2 regions of the Kitasatospora sp. NPDC041917 genome follow, and region 1 is predicted to be linked to the other one. Evidence: riboswitches for the same ligand, from Rfam matches in the RefSeq annotation. Region 1 holds a riboswitch; the other holds the start of a gene.

Region 1 (4,778 bases):
ATGCTCCTCGCCCAGAACCGCCACCTGCGCGACGTCCTCACGGCCCGCGGCTACGACCTCGCCTACCACGAGTTCAACGGCGGCCACGACTACGCCTGCTGGCGCGGCGGCCTGGCCGACGGGCTCGCGCACCTGCTCGGGTCACCCGAGGGGATGGTTTCGGGCTGATTCGCATACCTCCAGGCCATCAGGCGTCTAGCGTCGAACTTCGCACCGATCGGCCTGGAGGTACCCCATGAACGCGCCCTCGTCCGCCGCGCCGCCGCCGATGTCGTGGAAGTACTGCGGCAACCAGATCAAGCTGTGGCGGACCCGCGCGGGTGTCAGCCGCGAGGACCTGGCCACCGAGGCCGGATACGGCATCGAGAGCCTGCGGTCGATGGAGGCGGGGCGGCGCAAGCCCTCGATGCACCTGCTGCAGGTGGCGGACGACATGTGCGACGCGAAGGGGATCCTGGTGGCGGGGGCGCAGTTCCTGCTACCCGAGAAGTATCCGTACTTCGCTGAGGAGTACATGCGTTACGAAGCCGAGGCCGTCGTCATCCACTGGTTCGAAACACTGCTGATTCCAGGGCTCCTCCAGACCGAGGAAACAGCTCGAACGCTCCTCAACGCGCACTGGCCTCCGCTCGATGACAACACCATCGATGAGCGCGTTGCGGCGCGACTCGCACGCCAGACCGTACTCGCGACCCAAACGAAGTCGTTCAACTTCCTGATCGGTGAAACGCCGCTGCGGAACGCCCTCAGCAGCGGAGAAGCCCACAAGCGCCAACTCCTTCACCTGCTGGCCGTCGGCAAAGCACGCCACATCATCATTCAGGTCGTACCGGGCTCGGGTTCGCACCCGGGGTTGAACGGCCCCTTCATCCTGCTCGACAGCCCGGAGCACCAGCGGCTGGCGTACGAGGAAGGACAGGCGATGGGCCTGCTCCACTCAGAGCCGGAGAAGGTCAGCCTGCTGAGCCAACGCCATGCAATGATCCTTCAACGAGCCCTCAACCCCGAGGCCTCGACAGGATTCATTGCCAAGTTGGCGGAGGAGCTATGAACACCGAACTGGCCTGGTTCAAGTCCAGCCACAGTGGGACCGAAGGCGGCGCTTGCGTCGAGGTCGCTTCCACTCCGGGCACCGTTCATGTCCGCGACTCCAAGGACAAGAGCGGCCCCCGGCTTGCCTTCGCCGCCGAAGCCTGGGCCGACTTCATCAACAAGCTCGCGAAGGAAATGTGAACACCGAACTGGCCTGGTTCAAGTCCAGTCACAGCGGGAGCGAGGGTGGCGCCTGCATCGAGGTCGCCCTCGCCCCGGGCACCGTCCGCGTCCGCGATTCCAAGGACAAGACCGGGCCCCAGCTCGCCTTCACCGCCGAGGCCTGGACCGACTTCGTTCAGCTCGCCCGAGGCCTCGCTTCTCCGGACCACTGAAGCCGCTGCCAAGGCCCCCGTGCTAGCGTCCCCGGGGCGGTGCAGCGGCACCGGCCCCGGACGAGACGTGCGCCGTACCCGGCCTGCCAAGACGACGCACTCTGGAGGCGTCATGGCCGCTGCCGGTGCACCGATCGCCCGTCCACTGGACGTGCGGTGGATCCACGGTTCCCCGTCCGCGAAGCACAACACGGATCCGGACATCCAGGTCCACGAGTACGACGAGCACACCGTCATCCTGCGGCAGAACAAGGCGATCAACTACGAGGCCCCGTTCCTGTTCCTGCTCTTCGGGACGGAGCGGGCGGTGCTGATCGACACCGGGGCGACGGCCGAGGCCGCGTACTTCCCGCTGCGCGCGACGGTCGACGGGCTGGTGGAGGCGTGGCTCGCCCGCAACCCCCGGGACGGCTACGGGCTGCTGGTACTGCACACCCACCCGCACGGCGACCACGTCGCGGGCGACGGCCAGTTCACCGACCGGCCCGCGACCACCCTGGTCGGTGCCGATCTGCCCACCGCCTGGCCGTACTTCGGCTTCGACCGGGACGAGGAGGCCGTGGCCCTGGTCGACCTCGGCGGCGGGCGGGTGCTGAAGTGCCTGGCCACGCCGGGACACCACGAGGCGGCGGTCACCTTCTACGACCCGTGGACGGGCTTCCTGCTCACCGGCGACACCGTCTATCCGGGGCGGCTGTACATCGACGACTGGCCGGCCTTCCGGCGCACCGTCGAGCGGCTGGCCGCGTTCGCCGGGAGCCACCCGGTGACGCACGTGCTCGGCTGCCACATCGAGATGACCCGCGAGCCGGGCGTCGACTACCCGATCCGCACCACCTACCAGCCCGACGAACCTCCACTCCAGCTCACCCCCGCCCACCTGGACCGCATCCGGGCGGCCGTCGCCGAACTCGGCGACCGGCCGCGCCGGTACCCGCTGGACGACCTGATCCTCTGGCCGAGCGAGTGAACTCCCCCGGTCCCGCGGCCGATCAGTCCCGGTAGGGCACCAGCCGGGTCAGGTCCAGCTCGAAGTCGAAGGGCGCGGGGATGCGAAGCTTCTCCCCGAACTCCCGCTCCGTCCTGGTGTGGTAGCGGTCGCGGTTGGGTTCGGAGAACAGGGTCACCGTCTTCTGCCGGGGGTCCACGATCAGGTAGAGCGGGAAGCCCATCCGCGGGTAGTCGCGGACCTTCCCGCTCCAGTCGTTGTCGGGGTTGGACGGCGAGACGATCTCGACCGCGATCAGCGCCAGGTCGGCGGGGATCTCGCGGCCCAGCTCGATGACGTCCTCGGGCAGGTAGGTGAGGTCGGGGTTGCGAACGGTGCCGAACTCGGGCGAGGAGAGGTCACTGTTCCCCGTCGGGAAGTAGCCGGGAGGACAGTGCGCCTCGAACTGGCGCTGGACGATCGCCAGGTTGAGCTGGTGAATCGATGACGGTGACGTCTGCATGACGATGACGTCACCGGACAGCTCGACCTTGTAGCCGTCCGGCAGGCTGCGGCAGGCCTCTTCAAGCAGACGGTAGTGCTGAGGGTTCATGGGCTCTCCTCCGGTGCTCCGACCACCGTAGGGCAGTCGGAGCACCGGAGGACCACGGACCGCACCGGCGTCATTCCTCCGGGGGTGGGCCCGGAGCTTCGGTGGGGAGGCGAAGGGCCAACAGGGTGCCGGCGGCGACCAGGGCGGCGGTGAGGAGGAGGGCGAGGCGGTAGGGGGTGGCGTCGGTGCCGTCGGCGAGGGCGCCGATGAGGGCCGCGGTGGCGGCGATGCCGAGGGCGCCGCCGAGGGTGCGCAGGATGGTGAACAGGCCCATCGCGCGGCCCATCGCGGGGCCGGGGACGTCGGCGAAGCCGGCGATCTGGACGGTGAGGACGGCGGTGCCCAGGATCAGGCCGACGCAGAACATCAACACCCGTACGGCCCACGGGTTCTCGGCGAAACCGAGGGAGGCGAGGACGACCGCCGCCAGCAGCAGGCCTGGCAGGGCGAGCCGGCGCGGACCGAGCCGGGGCAGCAGGCGGTCGACCACCTGCGAGGCGGCCATCAGGCCGATCGCCTCCGGGAAGACGCTCAGCCCGGCGTCCAGGGCGGTGGCGCCGCGCGCCGCCTGGTAGAGCAGCGGCAGCACGAACAGCGCGCCCATCAGCCCGGCCGAGGTCAGCAGGGCGAGCCAGCTCGCCGCGCCGAAGGTGCGGTCGGCGAGCAGCCGCAGGTCCACCAGCGGTTCGGGGGAGCGGAGTTGGTGCCGTACGGCCGCCCCCAGCAGGGCCAGGCCGAGCAGTCCGCCGAGGGCCACGCCCGGGGAGGTCCAGCCGTGCGCCGGGCCGAAGCCGAGGGCGTAGGTCAGCAGGCCGAGGCCGGGCGTGGCGAGCAGGAAGCCGGTGGTGTCGAAGCGGCCGGCCGGGGGCTCCTGTTCGCCGCGCAGGCCGATCAGCCCGATGATCACGGCGGCGACCCCGATCGGCACGTTGACCAGGAACAGCCAGTGCCAGGAGAGGTGTTCGGTGAGGAAGCCGCCGAGCGGCGGCCCGAGGGCGGGCATCAGCGCGGTCGGGACGATCAGGATGCGGCCCAGGCCCGCCCGCTCGTGCGGGGCGAAGGCCCGGAACAGCAGGGTCATCCCGACCGGGGTGAGCAGCCCGCCCGCCACGCCCTGAACCGCCCGGGCCGCCGACAGCGTACCCAGACCGGGTGCCGCCGCGCAGAGCGCGGAGGCGAGCGTGAAGGCGGCGAGCGCGCCGAGGAAGACCCGCTTGACGCCGTACCGGTCGCCGAGCCAGCCGGCCACCGGCAGGCCGAGGGCGAGGCCGACCAGGAAGGCGGTCTCCACGGCGTTGGCCGCCGAGACGGGCCGGCCGAAGTCCTCGGCGATGTTGAACAGCGCCGGGTTGACGATCGTCGAGTCCAGGCCGTTCATGCACATCGCGGCCGTGTAGGCGACCACCACCGCGGCGCGCCCCGCGAGCAGGGGGCGCGCCGGGGCCTCGGCGCCGGGGGTGGCGGGAGGGGTCACAGGGTGGTCCAGTTCGCGGTGATCCACTCCAGGGCGGCCGGGCGCTCGCACGGGCCGTGGGCGATGCTCCAGCCGGCCGGGACGGCGGCGAAGGCGGGCCACAGGGAGTGCTGTCCCCCGGGGTTGACGAGCGCGAGGAACTCGCCGTCGGCGTCGAAGGGGTTGGCGGGGGCGTCACTCATCGGTGGTCTTCTCCATCGTCGGTCTGCTTCGGGAGGTCGGCGAGGTGGTCGGCGATCACGCTCGCGATGTGCGCGATCGGGGCGGGCAGGGTCATGTCCTTGTGGGAGCAGGCCACGTTCGTGTTGGCGATCCGGCCGGACACGTACGGCTCCC
Region 2 (4,778 bases), on a different contig from region 1:
CGCCACCCTGGCGGCCGGGTGCGGCAGCAACCACGCCACCGGCGAGGAGCGGGCGACCGGCAGCGCCGCGCCGGCCACCGGAGCGGCCGACAAGCAGGGCGCCACTCCGGCCCCGGCCCCGCTCCCCCGGCCGCAGGCGGTCCTGATCGGTGACGGCTCCACCTCGGACACCGGCGCCCAGCCGCACCAGCCCGTCCCCGACCGGCTGCAGCCCGGCCAGCGCCCGCCGCAGTTCGTGGTCTTCTCCTGGGACGGCGCCGGCGAGCTCGACAACGGCCTGTTCGCCCGCTTCCGCCGGCTGGCCCGGGACCACGACGCGAAGATGACCTTCTTCCTCAGCGGCCTCTACCTGCTGCCCGAGTCCAAGAAGGACCTCTACCGCCCGCCGCAGCACAAGGTCGGCGCCTCCGACATCGGCTACCTGAGCGACCAGCACATCCGCGACACCCTGGAGAACGTGCACGCGGCCTGGCTGGAGGGCCACGAGATCGGGACCCACTTCAACGGCCACTTCTGCGGCTCCACGGGCGTCGGCGCGTGGTCCCCGGAGGAGTGGGACAGCGAGATCCAGCAGGCGATGGACTTCGTGACGAACTGGCGCACCAACACCGGCTTCACCGACCTGCCCGCGCTGCCCTTCGACTACCGCAAGGAGCTGATCGGCAGCCGCACCCCCTGCCTGGAGGGCCAGCGCAACCTGCTGCCCACCGCGGTCAGGCGCGGCTGGCGCTACGACAGCAGCGGCAACGGCACCCAGGTGTGGCCGCAGAAGATCCAGGGCGGCGCGCTGTGGGACCTCCCGCTGCAGTCCATCCCGTTCCCCGGGCACACCTTCCAGGTGCTCTCGATGGACTACAACATCATGTACAACCAGTGCGGCCCCAACACCAAGGCCGACCCGGCGCTCCACCCCGGCTTCCAGACCCAGGCCCGCGACGCCTACCTGATGGGGTTCGACCGCACCTACGACGGCAACCGGGCGCCGTACGTCATCGGCAACCACTTCGAGGAGTGGAACGGCGGCATCTACATGAACGCCGTCGAGGACGTCCTCAGGACCATCGCGGACAAGCCGGAGGTCCGGCTGGTGTCCTTCCGGCAGCTGGTCGACTGGCTGGACGCCCAGGACCCGGCGGTGCTGCGCAAGCTCCAGACCCTCGCCCCGGGGCAGTCCCCGGCCGGCGGCTGGGAGGCCTTCCTCGGCGCCCCGGCGGGGGCCGCGGCCCCCACCACGGCCCCCGCTGCGGCCCCCGCCGGCGCCACCGCCGGCTGACCGTCAGGCCTTCGTCCGCACCCGGCCGGAGAGCACCGCGCCGAGCAGCGCCACCCCGGCCATCGACAGCAGGATCACCGCGAAGGCGCCGGGCGAGCCGGCCTCCCCACCGCCCCCGTGGGCGGCGGCGAGCGAGCCGCCGCCCAGCGCCGCGAACATCACCCCGGCCAGACCGGTCAGCAGCACATTGCCCAGCGCGTCGCTCATCTGGAGCGCGGCCGAGTTGGCCCCGGCGTCCTCCGGGGTGGAGAGCTTCATCATCAGCACGCTGACGCTCGCGATCGCCATCCCCATCCCGACGCCGCCGACGCCCCAGGCCACCGACGCGGCCCAGGCCGGCACCGCCGGGAACAGCACCAGCGCGGCGCCCGAGATCGCCACCGCGGTCAGCACGAAGCCGCCCCGGATCATCACCGTGCGGTAGCGCTCCGCCCCGGGCCGGCCCTGGAGCCAGGAGCCGAGCGCCCAGGTGAGACCGCCGCTGGTCAGGGTCAGGCCGGCCAGCGTCGGCGAGAGCTCACGCTGGGTGGTCATCATCAGCGGGATGAAGGCCTCGGCCGCGAAGAACGCCCCCGCGGCCAGCCCGCGCAGCAGGATCACGGCCGGCAGTCCCCGGCCGGCCCGCAGGGTCCGCGCCGGCAGCAGGCCGAGGACCGCCGGCACCAGCAGCGCCGCCCCGGCGATCCCGGGGGCCAGCCCGATCAGGTCGCGCCGCTGGCCCGCGTACTGCAGCAGGCCGGCGCCGACCGCCGCCATCGCGGCCAGCAGGGTGCGACGGCGGTCGAAGGCCGCGCCCCTGGCCACCGGGTGCTCGCGCTCGGTGCGGGCCAGTGCCGGGCCCATCACGGCCAGCGGCAGCAGGATCAGCACTGGCACGGCCAGGAACACCCAGCGCCACCCCAGGTGCTGGGTGACGGCCCCGGAGACCAGCGGACCGATGATCGAGGGCAGCACCCAGGCCGAGGAGAAGGCCGCGAACACCGCGGGCCGCAGCCGCTCCGGGTAGGCCCGGCCGACCACCACGTACAGGGCGACGATCACCAGCCCGCCGCCGAGGCCCTGGATGGCCCTCCCGGCCACGAACACCCACATTCCGGGTGCCGTCCCGGCCACCACCAGCCCCACGCCGAACACGGCGATGCCGCTGAACAGCGGCCGCAGCGGGCCGCTCCGGTCGCACCACTGGCCGGAGACGACCAGGGCGAACAGGGTGGTGGTGAAGTAGCCGGAGAAGGCGAACGCGTACAGCCCGAGCCCGTTCAGCTCGCGGGCCGCGGTCGGCATCGCGGTGTTGACGGCCGTCGCCTCGAAGGCGATCACCAGGACCACCGAGACGATCCCCAGCGTCAGCGCACGGTAGCGGCCGCCGAGGACCCCACCACCGGGGTCGTCGTCGAGGGGTATCGGTACGGGGTCGACCGAGGTGGGGGAGGCAGTGGTCATACGTAACATCGTAAGAGCCGTCTGCCCCGATGACCCCTGACCCCGGTCGGTGATCTCCTCGGCCGCAGGGCCCAGGACGGGCCCCGGGACCCAGGACGGGCCCAGGCCGGGACCACGGCGGAGGTCAGTGCAGCACCTTGAGGCCCACCACGCCGGAGACGATCAGCAGCAGGCAGGCGATCCGGGCCATGGTCACCGGATCCCCCAGGACGGCCATGCCGTAGACCGCGGTGCCGACCGCTCCGATGCCCACCCAGACGGCGTAGCCGGTGCCGATCGGAATGGTGCGCATCGCGTACGCCAGGCCGCCCATGCTGAACAGCAGTGCGATGCCGAAGACGAGGCTGGGAACGAGGCGGGTGAAGCCCTTGGACGATTCCAGGGCGACCGCCCAAATGGTCTCCAGGACACCCGAGACGATCAGAACGAGCCAGGCCATGACGGTGCTACCTCCGCAGTCCACAGCGGCCGGATTGCCGCTGAACTGCGCCGTCTTGTCGTCACCGGGTACGACGCGCTCGTCCGGGGTGGCGGAAATACCGCCACCTGTCCCCGACGGTAGCACACATTGCCATACAGAATTTACAAAAGGGCATTGACCCCTCTCCCCCGGATCGGCCACTATGAATTCACTGGCCGTGTGCCCGAGTGGCTTAGGGAACCGTCTGCAAAGCGGTGCACGCGGGTTCGATTCCCGCCATGGCCTCACCGGAAAAGGAAATTGCCAGTCGACTCCGAAAGTCGACCGGCAATTTCCTTTCCCTGCTTTCCGCCTTTCCCGGGAGCTCCCGGTCAGGCGGTGACGGCGTCCTCGGCCCGGATCGGCAGCCGGCCGACCGGCAGGCCGGTGGCGGCGCGCACGGCCGCGGCGACGGCCGCCGGGGCGACCACCGCGGGCACGGCTCCGACCGCCTTCGCGCCGAACGGGGCCACCACGTCGCGCTCCTCCAGCAGCGCGGCGATCCGCACCTCCGGGGTGTCCAGCGCGGTGGGCAGCCGGTAGCCGGTGAGCGAGGGGTTCAGTAGCACCCCGCCCTCCGTCCGCAGGTCTTCCAGCAGTGCCAGGCCCACGCCCTGGGCCACCCCCGCCTCGATCCGGTCCTCGATCTGGCGCGGGTTCAGCGCCCGGCCGACGTCCTGGGCGACCGTCATCTCGACCACCCGCACGGCGCCCAGCTCGATGTCCACGTCCACCACCGCACGCATCGCGCAGAACGAGATGGAGACGAAGGCGTCGCCCTGCCCGGCCTCGTCCAGCGGCTCGGTGGGGTGCGGGCGGCACTGCGCGGTGGCCCAGAGCTCCTTGCCCTCCAGCGCCTCGGCGACGGGCATGCCGAGCACCCCGTCGTACGAGGTGATCTTGCCGTCGGCGATCTGGAGCAGCTCCGCCGACATCCCGAAGTTCGCCGCGATCGGCTGCAGCAGCTGGTGGCGGACCATCAGCGCGGCCCGCTCGACGGCGCCGCCGGAGACCCAGGTGTGCCGGCCGCGGGCGGACGGCCCGGCGATCGACTGGTCGCTGTCGGCCGGGGCGATGTAGACCTCGCTGACGCCCAGCACGGTCTGCACGATCTGCCGGGCCAGCGTGGCGAAGCCCTGCCCGGCGTCGACCGCCGCGCAGATCACCGTGGCGTGGTCCCCGCTGACCCGCACGGTCGCCGTGGAGACCTCGTCCTCGCCCTCGGCGCCCAGCATGTGCACCATGCCGACGGCGTAGCCGATCCCGCGCCGCACCGCCGCCGGGTCGCCCGCGCCGCCGGGCCCGCCGGGCAGCAGCCACTCGGCGTCCGGGTCGTCCACCGGCAGGGCCGGCAGCGGCTCGGCGGCGACCGCGTCCAGCAGGGCGCGCACCGGCGCCGGGCAGGTGACGGCCTGACCGGTGGGCAGCGGGTCGCCGGTGGACATCGCGTTGCGGCGGCGGATCTCCACCGGGTCCACGCCGATCCGGGCGGCCAGCTGGTCCAGCTGCGACTCGTACGCGAAGCACGCCTGCAGGGCGCCCTCGCCGCGCATCCGGCCGGCCGGCGGGTTGTTGGTGCGCACTGCCCAGGCGTCCACGAAG

What was found. Region 1 has a riboswitch for guanidine ahead of ACZ6EM_RS04585 (MBL fold metallo-hydrolase). Riboswitches for the same ligand answer to the same signal wherever they lie in the genome.
Region 2: another riboswitch for guanidine. It lies ahead of ACZ6EM_RS18565 (DMT family transporter); the one in region 1 lies ahead of ACZ6EM_RS04585 (MBL fold metallo-hydrolase).

The regions. Positions count from the first base shown of each region.
Region 1 is NZ_JBVJBI010000003.1:177,911-182,688, reverse strand. It holds partial or broken gene fes (enterochelin esterase) at 1-168, shown strand, start outside; gene ACZ6EM_RS04600 (helix-turn-helix domain-containing protein) at 236-1,051, shown strand; gene ACZ6EM_RS04595 (DUF397 domain-containing protein) at 1,048-1,233, shown strand; gene ACZ6EM_RS04590 (DUF397 domain-containing protein) at 1,230-1,427, shown strand; guanidine-III (ykkC-III) riboswitch at 1,461-1,528, shown strand; gene ACZ6EM_RS04585 (MBL fold metallo-hydrolase) at 1,540-2,397, shown strand; gene ACZ6EM_RS04580 (Uma2 family endonuclease) at 2,420-2,968, opposite strand; gene ACZ6EM_RS04575 (DHA2 family efflux MFS transporter permease subunit) at 3,039-4,442, opposite strand; gene ACZ6EM_RS04570 (MbtH family protein) at 4,439-4,624, opposite strand; gene ACZ6EM_RS04565 (amino acid adenylation domain-containing protein) at 4,621-4,778, opposite strand, start outside.
Region 2 is NZ_JBVJBI010000013.1:155,372-160,149, forward strand. It holds gene ACZ6EM_RS18555 (polysaccharide deacetylase family protein) at 1-1,273, shown strand, start outside; gene ACZ6EM_RS18560 (MFS transporter) at 1,277-2,716, opposite strand; gene ACZ6EM_RS18565 (DMT family transporter) at 2,841-3,155, opposite strand; guanidine-III (ykkC-III) riboswitch at 3,200-3,265, opposite strand; tRNA gene ACZ6EM_RS18570 (tRNA-Cys) at 3,351-3,422, shown strand; gene ACZ6EM_RS18575 (xanthine dehydrogenase family protein molybdopterin-binding subunit) at 3,509-4,778, opposite strand, start outside.